One region of the Solibacillus sp. FSL W8-0474 genome, then DNA from elsewhere that is predicted to be linked to it. Evidence: riboswitches for the same ligand, from Rfam matches in the RefSeq annotation. Region 1 holds a riboswitch; the other holds the start of a gene.
The links. A riboswitch is a leader RNA that binds a small molecule or an ion and turns the genes downstream of it on or off. The one in region 1 is predicted to bind cobalamin.

Region 1 (4,970 bases):
GTGGTGTTCTGTGCGAATAAAGCGTCAATTATAGACGTTTATTTTACTATGCATAGATAAGTCCTAAGCTGTTTCCAAGTCACATTGGAAACAGCTTTTTTATTTGGGTTATGTAAATACATGAGGAGGCTTATCAAATGAATATTGTTAGTAATGTTATCGGTTACCCTTATATTGGAGCTACCCGAGAATGGAAACAAACTTTAGAGAAATTTTGGAAAAAAGAGCTTGATGAGGATGTATTTGAAGAACAGCTAAAAGCCATCCGCCTGAATCGCTTGAAACGCCAACAGGATTTAGGACTACAGTTAATTACTATCGGGGATTTCACAAAATACGATCGGGTACTGGATTTAGCAGTGATGTTTAACATCATTCCTAAACGCTATGATGTGCTACCAAATGCTTCTTCGTTAACTACATACTATGCAATGGCACGTGGTACTGACGAAGTAATAGCAAGTGAAATGACGAAATGGTTTAATACAAACTACCATTACATTGTTCCGGAATATGAAAATCAGGAATTATCCTTAACAAATAACTACATCTTACAACAGTTTGAAGAAGCTAAAAATGAGCTAGGCATTATAGGTAAGCCAACAATTATCGGTCCTTATACTTTCGTTGACTTAGCAAAAGGGTATGACGATAAAACACGTGCCGCCTTCTTTTTAAAGTTAATTCCGCTATATGCACAGGTAATCCAGCAGCTTGTAGATGCAGGTGCTGATTGGATTCAAATTGAAGAACCTTCTTTCACTAAAAACCTCGAGGAAGATGAGATTTTATTAATCGAAGAAGTTTATAAACAATTAACTGAAGACGTACCACACGCAAAAATACTAGTACAAACTTATTTTGAGGCACTAACTTCATTTGAGCGCTTAAGTAATCTACCTGTTGCAGGTATTGGCTTAGATTTCGTACATGGTAAAACAGAAAATATGAAATCGCTTCTGCAACATGGTTTTCCTAAAAATAAAACATTAAGCATCGGCATAATTAATGGTCGGGATATTTGGTCAGCTAATTTAGCTGAAGCTGTTTCTACAATAAGTACCGTCAAGCAATTAAGTGGTGTAGAAGATTTATGGGTTAGCTCTTCCTGCAGTCTACAGCATGTTCCTGTTACAAAAAACTCAGAACAAAATCTTCCGTCTGAATTATATGATGCCCTTGCTTTTGCTGACGAAAAAATCCGCGAAATTGCGCATTTAACAAATTATATTCAGCATGGAACGTGGGTTAAAGAAGGTATCGTCGCAAATAGTATTAAAGCGATTGAATCTTTAGCGACACATCCCATACGAAAAAATGAGCAAGTTAACAATTTAGTTAAAGGAATTAAGGATACAGATTTCACACGTACTGTTCCATTTAAAGAGCGCCAAGTACTGCAAAAGAAATCATTAAACTTACCTGACTACCCTACTACAACAATCGGCAGCTTTCCTCAGTCTCAGCTAGTAAAGAAAACACGGGCGGCATGGCGGAAGAAGGAAATAACTAACGCTCAATACGCAGCCTTTGTAAAGGAAGAAACTGCACGCTGGATTCAAATTCAAGAAGAAATCGGATTGGATGTACTAGTACATGGTGAATTTGAACGGACAGATATGGTGGAATACTTTGGAGAACATTTAACTGGATTTGCCTTCACGAAAAATGCTTGGGTTGTTTCATACGGTTCACGTTGTGTTAAACCACCAATCATATACGGCGATGTTGAATGGACACATCCAATGACTGTTAAAGAGGTCGTTGAGGCACAGAAGCTTACATCAAAATATGTAAAAGGCATGCTCACTGGACCTATAACTATTTTAAACTGGTCATTTGTTCGTGATGATATTCCAAGAAAAGAAGTCGCCTACCAGCTTGGTTTGGCAATTCAGCAGGAAGTTAAGGCACTAGAAGATGCAGGAATTAAAATTATCCAAATTGATGAACCGGCACTTCGGGAAGGACTACCTTTACGCAAGGAAAATTGGGATGAATATTTACAATGGGCGGTAGATTCGTTTAAGCTGGCAACATCAAAAGTGGCGGTAGATACACAGATTCATACCCATATGTGCTATTGCGAATTCAATGATTTTATAGCTCCTATCCGCGCTCTGGATGCAGATGTTATTTCATTGGAAACTTCCAGAAGCCATGGAGAGCTAATTGATTCTTTAAAAGTACATCCATATGAACTTGGCATCGGTTTAGGCGTTTATGATATTCATAGTCCCCGTGTTCCAAGCATCTCAGAGATTAGTTCTATATTAGAAGAAAGTCTCGCTGTTATCCCAAAAGATCAATTTTGGATTAACCCTGACTGTGGCTTAAAAACACGCCATGAGTCCGAGACGATTGCTTCATTAATAAATATGGTAGAAGCCGCTAAGCTACTACGCACTCAAGTATTATCTGTCTGATTTCACAAAAATACAGTAAATCACTAAACGCTTAAGTATTAGTGGTTTACTGTTGTTAAAAGTAGGTCAGACGATAAGCTATGGGATCAATAAACGGAGAAATTCCGCTTATTTGGAAATTAATCTAAAAATCAGCCAAAATAAGAGGCGGAATTCCGCTTATTGCATTTCACAACAGGAAAACAAGTGGCTTTTTTTATATATAACCGGAAAACCTCCCTTTATTTACATCTAAAACTGAGGTCTTTCAAAATATAAGCGGAAAACTTCCTCTTATTTTCACTAACTTAAATTCAGGTAAATGAAAAATTTATATTTAGTCATTGTAGGATAGCTATTTGTATTACTCTCCCCTTATTGTATACAAATAGCTATCTAAGAATAACTAAATTTTACTGGAGAAGGTTTAAATTTAACATTTAATTAAAAGGGAAGAACGGTGAGAATCCGTCGCTGTCCCGCAACTGTGATTCGGAGCAACTCACAATCACCACTATTGCCGAAAATGGGAAGGTGTGAGGAGCGTTGATGATAAGCCAGGAGACCTGCCTTTTCAAGTACAAACCATTAACCTACGCGGATAGGAGGTTTAGAGTATGAAAGTGAATATTCTTCATGCTCATAGTGCGACAATTATACAAAGGTTTTCATTGCGAAAAAGAAAACTTCTCTTGTATTCCTTGTCTCTTTATGAAGCGACCATTTAGCGACAACTTCAAATTACTATGTTGCTATTTTTTGGGACTATAGGAGGAATATAATATGCAATTGAACAAAGTACTTCAATATAAGCAATTGATGAATGAAGTAATGTCAATATATCAAATAGAGGCAGACGCAAATACCATTAAAAACACTACACAACAATTGTTAGCGCAATCACCTAATGATTACAAGGAAATTTCAGCTGCCTGTTTTCAAAAGACAACCGAATTTTATATTAACCAACTAAAAGAATTTATTTTATTCAATAATCTGCATGAAGCTACAGAAAGTATTAAAAAATATACGGAGCAACTAATCAATCAATCTCCACAACAATATAAAGAGATCAATTATGCCTATTTACAAGTAAAGTATGAATTAATTGGTCAGCCTTTGAATACTGTTATCAAATGAAAAACCATTTTAAAAAATAATTGAAGCCTTTGCAAACAATAAGGAACAGTCTCTCATTCATTATGTAAGACTGTTCCTTTTCTTTATAAACAAAACAGGTCGTATTCCTTTGATAACTGTGTTAAAAAGGCAATGCCAGCAACGCTATTGCCAACTTGATCGATTGCAGGACCATATATCCCTATTCCAATTGGACCTTGTAAGTGCTCAATTGCCCCATTTTTCACAACTGCAATTATCGCTCCGGACACACCACTTTTTGCTGGTAACCCAATGAATGCCGCGAACTTCCCAGATGCATTGTACATCCCGCATGTGAACATTAATGCTTTAGCAATATGAATCACTTCTTTACTACAAGTAGCGGCACTATTTTTACCATTGGTCGCAAAATAAAGAGCCATTTTCGCTAAATCTGCTACATTAACTGAGATTGAGCAGAGCTGTAAATATACTTGCAATGCTTCCTCTACGTCTGATTTTAAAAAGCCATTTGCCTGCAAAATATAGGCAATCGCCCGGTTGTAATCAGCTGCATGATATTTTGATAAATATACTTCGTTGTCGATGTGTACTTTCTTCCCGATTATTTTCTCTAAAAATAAAGTTACTGATTTCACTTTTTCATACATCGTTTCCCCGGGTAATAAAGAGGCTACTGTAATTGCCCCTGCATTAATCATCGGGTTAAAAGGCTTCTTATTGTGACTTTCTAAACGGACGATAGAATCAAAGGAATCCCCTGTAGGTTCCACATCAACATAACGCATAATTTCCTTGATCCCGTGGTGGTTCATTGCCACCATAAAACTAAATACCTTTACTACACTTTGAAGTGTAAAAAGTTGAGTACATTCCCAAAAAACGATCTTATCTTCCATTGATACTAAACTAACAGCAAAAGCATTCGGATCGGCCGTAGCTAGAGCCGGGATATATGTCGCAACCTTCCCTTTAGCCGTCATCTGTGCAGCATACTCATAAATACCCTGTAATTTTTTCATTGAAGCTAATCGTGAAAACTAGCTGCTCACCTCTCTATACATAAACTATCCTTTTCAATTAATTATTCTTTCCCAATTTGTCGGTTGTTATATTGTATAATTTCTACAAATGAAGTTGGCCGAAAACAGGCTCTTTAAGAGTTGATCCAAGCAAGGGTTGATTCAATAAATTGGGGAAATATGAGAGGTTATGGAATAAGGTCATTAAGAAAGTTAGAATATAGTTAATATTATCTATCTATTCTCCGGTCATTATATTGATATAATAAAGTGACTTAGTAAAAAACTATATAATATAAATTAACTAGGGGGATTATTTTACTTGAATAATACAAATCCACTTCAAAAAAAATGGCTCGTATTAATCGCTGCATTAATTATGTTGTTTTTTTCTTTAAAGGACTTTGATTTCTCCGAATTA
Region 2 (4,970 bases), 1.8 Mb from region 1:
CGCCGCCATCTGTACCTGGTTTCTCTTGATCTGGTTTCTCTGAATCTGGTTTTTCTGGCGTTGGAGCTGGAGTTACTGCATTTTCTGCTACTGTATAAAATGTTGATTTTCCATTTAACGCATCCGCTAAAGCGATATACACTTGCTCTAATGCCATTAAATTCGAGTTCGTTTGCGACGCCTTATACAGTACGCCACCATCTTTTAGAATATAGTTATCTACTAAGTGACCTACGATATTTACGTAGTCATCACCTTTTTTATAAGACCATTTTGTTGAGAATAAATCTTCCCCCACTGCTGCTAGACCTGAAATAATCGCTGCCATTGAGTTCGAGTTATCTGTGAAGCCTTTTGCTTGGTAGTTCGCATGTACAGCCGCTACCGCTTTGTCAATCGCTGCTTTTACTGCTGGGTCATCTTTAAATGGTGAAAGTGCAAATAATGTCCATCCTGTTGCATCGTTATCACCAAAATAGCCTGTTGTTTTATTTTGTAAAGCTAAAATAGCCTCGATTTGCTTTTGTTGGTCATACTCTGCATTAGCTAGCTCTAACGCGATTAAAGCGAATGCTTCACCCCAAATTGTCGAGAACAAACCGTTTTCCTTTTGCATTGCTAATAAATCTGCTACTTGATTGCGCCCTTTAATGTTTAATGGATCTAAACCTAATGCTTTTGCTGCAATAATTGTGCCCGCAATCTTGTTTGTATCATTTTGTGATGCTTCTAACGGGGTTGTAAAGAACGTACCTTCAGTTGTTGGTGCAGTTGTCCAGTCGTATGTGCCTGCATTGACATTTGCTGCCTTCATCGCTGTTAACATCCAAAATGCGCTATGTGATTCATTTACACGTGCCGTTACGGTTTCTTTATTTGCTTGTAAGTATGTTGCGCCTAATTTTAATGCATCTTCCGCTTTTTTACGGTTTTCTGCTGCTTGCTCATCTGGTGTAACCAATAATGATTCATACGTACGAATAATGCGAGGGAATGAGGCAAGTTCTTTATTGCCTTTATCCGTCAAAATAGTACCTGGTAAATCTTTTGTAAAGCGAAGTTCATAATTTCCTTCTACTACTTCCACTGCAGGAATCGTTACTTCACCTTGTGCATTTGTAACATATTCTTTTCCGTTATATTCAACGGTAACGTCTGCTAAATCCGTTGTATGTGGTCCTGAAATATGCTCATACAAGTAAGATACTGTATTATATTTACCTGTCACTTTAATTTTTACGTCTGTTCCTGCCACTACCGTTGATGGCATATCAATGATTGGATTAAACGTAATTTTATCGACAGCTTCAGCACCTGAATACATGATTAAGTTGTACTCTGGGAATTCATAATTTTCTATAACTGAAGATGCATTAATATAATCCCAAACAATTGTATCGCCATTTTTAATTTCAACGTCTTTTCCATAAACATCTGGATATTCCCCATTTACTTTGTACATCCAGCCACTGCCTACACCTAGGCCTTTTTCACCGTCTACACCAATATTTTTAAAGTAGCCCGTTGAGGCGCTGTAGTCATACGTAATTTTATGGGCATCTAAAATTTGCTGTGTTACTTGTGCAGCATTAATTTTACCGTTACCTTTAATTTCAAAGTCTTTTACATTTAGTACTGTACCTGCAATGCCTTCAACACGGAAATTCACTTTTAAGTCATTTACAGGTTGAATTGAATCGACAACTTTTACTGAAATTTTTTGCTCTTGTGCACTTAATAATGCAGGAGCTAGTAGCTGTAATTCATATGTACCAGGTGCCGCTTCAATTGCTAATGTTAATTGTTGATCGTCCTGCTTAGTAATGTTTGTAATTGTTAAACCATCTGGCGTTATCCAATTCTCTAAAGTTGCTGCCTGTTCAGTAAATAAATCCCCTTTTACAGACACTTCAACAAGTTTCTCGCCCTCTTGTTCAGACGCCTGTGCCTCTAACATTGGCGATAAACTATAATAAACAGATACTATATCATCTGCTTGAAGTTCATAGCTTCCTAAACCAAGTTCAGGTGATTCACCGTTAATCGAATAACCCCAACCATCCCAATGACCTAATGAACCCGATACTAAACTATTAATTGATTTTACATACGGGCCATAATCGCTAGTCACGACTTCAAATGGGATATTTGCAGCTGTTAATGTTTGCTGTAACGCCTCAAGTGCACTTGCTCCCTTTGTTATGGATATATTGGAGTTGGCAATAATATTTTCTTTTAACCCTTTTACTTCTAGTTGCATACTAATTTGTTCCACTTGTTGCTCTAAATTTTCTACCTGCTCAGCATCTACCGTTGCTGGCGCTATAAGTGATACCATTAGAACAAGTGTTAATGCTATATGCAACCACTTTTTCCAAAAATCCATGCAATAAACCTCCTGAAAGTTTTTCATGAATAATGTTTTGCCATTAACCCAATACAAAAAAAAAAGCCATTCCTCAAATTGAGAAATGGCGGAAAACAGAAAAAAGCATATAAAAATACCCGTTCATCTATTTGCCGTACATTCTCCTTATTCCGAAGAGAGTTAATACGATAAAAATAAGTCAGGTCTCCTGGCTCGTGTATCATGTGCAAGCCTTCCCATTGACTAGAGGCATTTTTCCTCGTTTAACAGTGGCATATTTTACACAGTCTTCTACACTTACAGTTGCGGATACAGCTTCGGTTTCACACCGAATTCCCTATTATGCTCAATTAAGAGCAACCTATTTCTGCAAAACATATTCAATTGGAATTTATTTTAACACAAAAATATGATTAGCATAGTATTTTTTTCAGAAAATTATAAAACGGGAATTTTTGAATTACTTAACCGTTTCATTTTACTTGACGGTTACATATGTCCATTTTATTTAGAATTAGCAAATTTATATCTTAATAAAGGTAACTTGAATAAAGAAAAGGAGCTAATTTTTAAGGCTTTAAAAAAACGCCCCCTCACAGGCATTGGAAAAAGGGTATTAAACAAGAGTTCAACTCCCATTCAATACCCCTAATCAAGCAATTCATTTAAATGTTTTCTCTTTGAAATGAAAGCAATTTATTACGCAGCGCTTCATCACTCGCATAAATATAGAGCCCTTTAATACCACGCTTCATTAAAATATTGATAGAATTTAGAACAATCTTTTCCTTCGCTTCAGTTACATTGGCAATACCTTCTGTACCTGTGTAAGCATCCTTATCCGTCAAGATTGCTAAAGTTAAGATTTGGATAAAAAAGTAAAAATAGTATGAAAATTTTATCAATATTATCAAACAGTTAATAGTCTTCTTGTATAATTTACCATATAATTATAGGTGTAACACATTATTATTGAATGGAGGAATTTACATGATTGGATTAGAAAAATCGATTATTTATGAATTAGGTACCTACGAAGCCGAAGTTTATGACGTTGAAGTTTTTAATTACGAGGACGTAACCATCTCCATCACTTTAAAAAAGTATATGGAACAACAGTATTCTGCAGATTATGTTATTGAAGTAGAAGATGAAATTATAAATGGTATGACAGGTATCTTCCCCACTAAAGAAGAAGCTTTGTCTACTGCGGAGAGGTTTATCGTGAAGGCATTGGATAAATAAATGGGGAAGTGAAATTAAAAATACTTTTACCACTCCCATAAAAATAGTAAGGGCATTTTTGGTAATAAAACTTTAGCAACATAATATATGCTTTTTTCAGATTATTCATTAACAAAAGGCATGACATGATAAGAATTCAGCGCTAGCTGAGTTCCTTTCCGTTTATTCGCGTTAGCGAAAGACGGCAATCATGTGATGCCTTTTTCTATACGAAGTGTATACCCTTTAAAAACTCTTAAAAAAGTAGAATCTTCTACTTCTTGTTAAAGGATTTGTTAAATACAGTTTTTTTATTTAACAACAAATCACCATATATAGTAAACAACTTATTGGAAGACGGTGACTTAGTGGACTTAATATTAATAGTTATAATTATTTTGGGTATTATATTCGGAGGAAATAGACTTAGAAATAAGAGATTAATTCCTGATATTGAATTATTAGAAGCATCAGAGCGTTTTAAAGATGACCTTGAACATTTAAAGCAACAATATATAGCTAATACAGATTTACTAAATCTTAAAAGAACTTATCTAGAAACAGCTCAAAAGATAAATCTTTTAAGTAAACGACTTTTAAAGAGCCAGGAATCGTTTCTGTATTTTAATCAGACTTATCCTAATTTAGATCACTTGGTACCAACGTATAATGAGGCCTTTATTGATAAAGAACTAATAGAAGCCAAACCTCTCTTAAGCAATATAGATGGCAAGTCACTAGATCCTCAACAAAGTCGAGCCGTTGTAACAAACGAGGATAATACATTAGTTGTCGCTGGAGCTGGTAGTGGGAAGACGTTAACAATTTCAGGAAAAGTAAAGTATTTAGTAGAGCGATTGCATGTAGATCCTAAAGAGATTTTACTCATTTCATTTACAGCCAGCTCAGCTAAAGAGATGACCGAACGTATAAAAGAGAAATTAGATCTTCCCATTGATGCAATGACCTTTCATAAACTTGGTCTTGAGACTATTACAAATGAAGAAAAACAACGTCCCGATATTTCGGATTCGCTATCTGATTATGTAACTACCTACTTTAATCAGCAAGTACTACATAACCCTTCCGTAATGAAGGAAATCATTCGTTTCTATGCTACATATTTAGCAGTTCCTAAAGATATCGAAAATTTTACGACACTTGGAGAATATAAAGAAGACCAATCTTCTCATGATTTAGAGACGCTTCGTTCAAAAGTTATAAATACAGGTGAAGAATTAAAAGTTAATCGTAGAACACTTAAATTTGAGCAAGTAAAAAGCTTAGAAGAGGTAATGATTGCGAACTATCTCTATTTACACGGCGTGAACTATGAATATGAAGCTGTTTACCCATTTGAAACGGATCAATTTAGAAA

Region 2: it holds a riboswitch for cobalamin, as region 1 does, so the genes downstream of both, NYE67_RS16585 (DUF4430 domain-containing protein) here and NYE67_RS06865 (hypothetical protein) in region 1, are expected to answer to the same signal.

What each region holds. Positions count from the first base shown of each region.
Region 1 is NZ_JBBOQJ010000001.1:1,401,751-1,406,720, reverse strand. It holds gene metE (5-methyltetrahydropteroyltriglutamate--homocysteine S-methyltransferase) at 138-2,426, shown strand; cobalamin riboswitch at 2,812-2,993, shown strand; gene NYE67_RS06865 (hypothetical protein) at 3,189-3,545, shown strand; gene glsA (glutaminase A) at 3,629-4,549, opposite strand; gene NYE67_RS06855 (hypothetical protein) at 4,872-4,970, shown strand, end outside.
Region 2 is NZ_JBBOQJ010000001.1:3,249,699-3,254,668, forward strand. It holds gene NYE67_RS16585 (DUF4430 domain-containing protein) at 1-2,386, opposite strand, end outside; cobalamin riboswitch at 2,550-2,747, opposite strand; gene NYE67_RS16590 (DNA/RNA helicase domain-containing protein) at 3,034-3,273, opposite strand; gene NYE67_RS16595 (hypothetical protein) at 3,359-3,613, shown strand; gene NYE67_RS16600 (UvrD-helicase domain-containing protein) at 3,886-4,970, shown strand, end outside.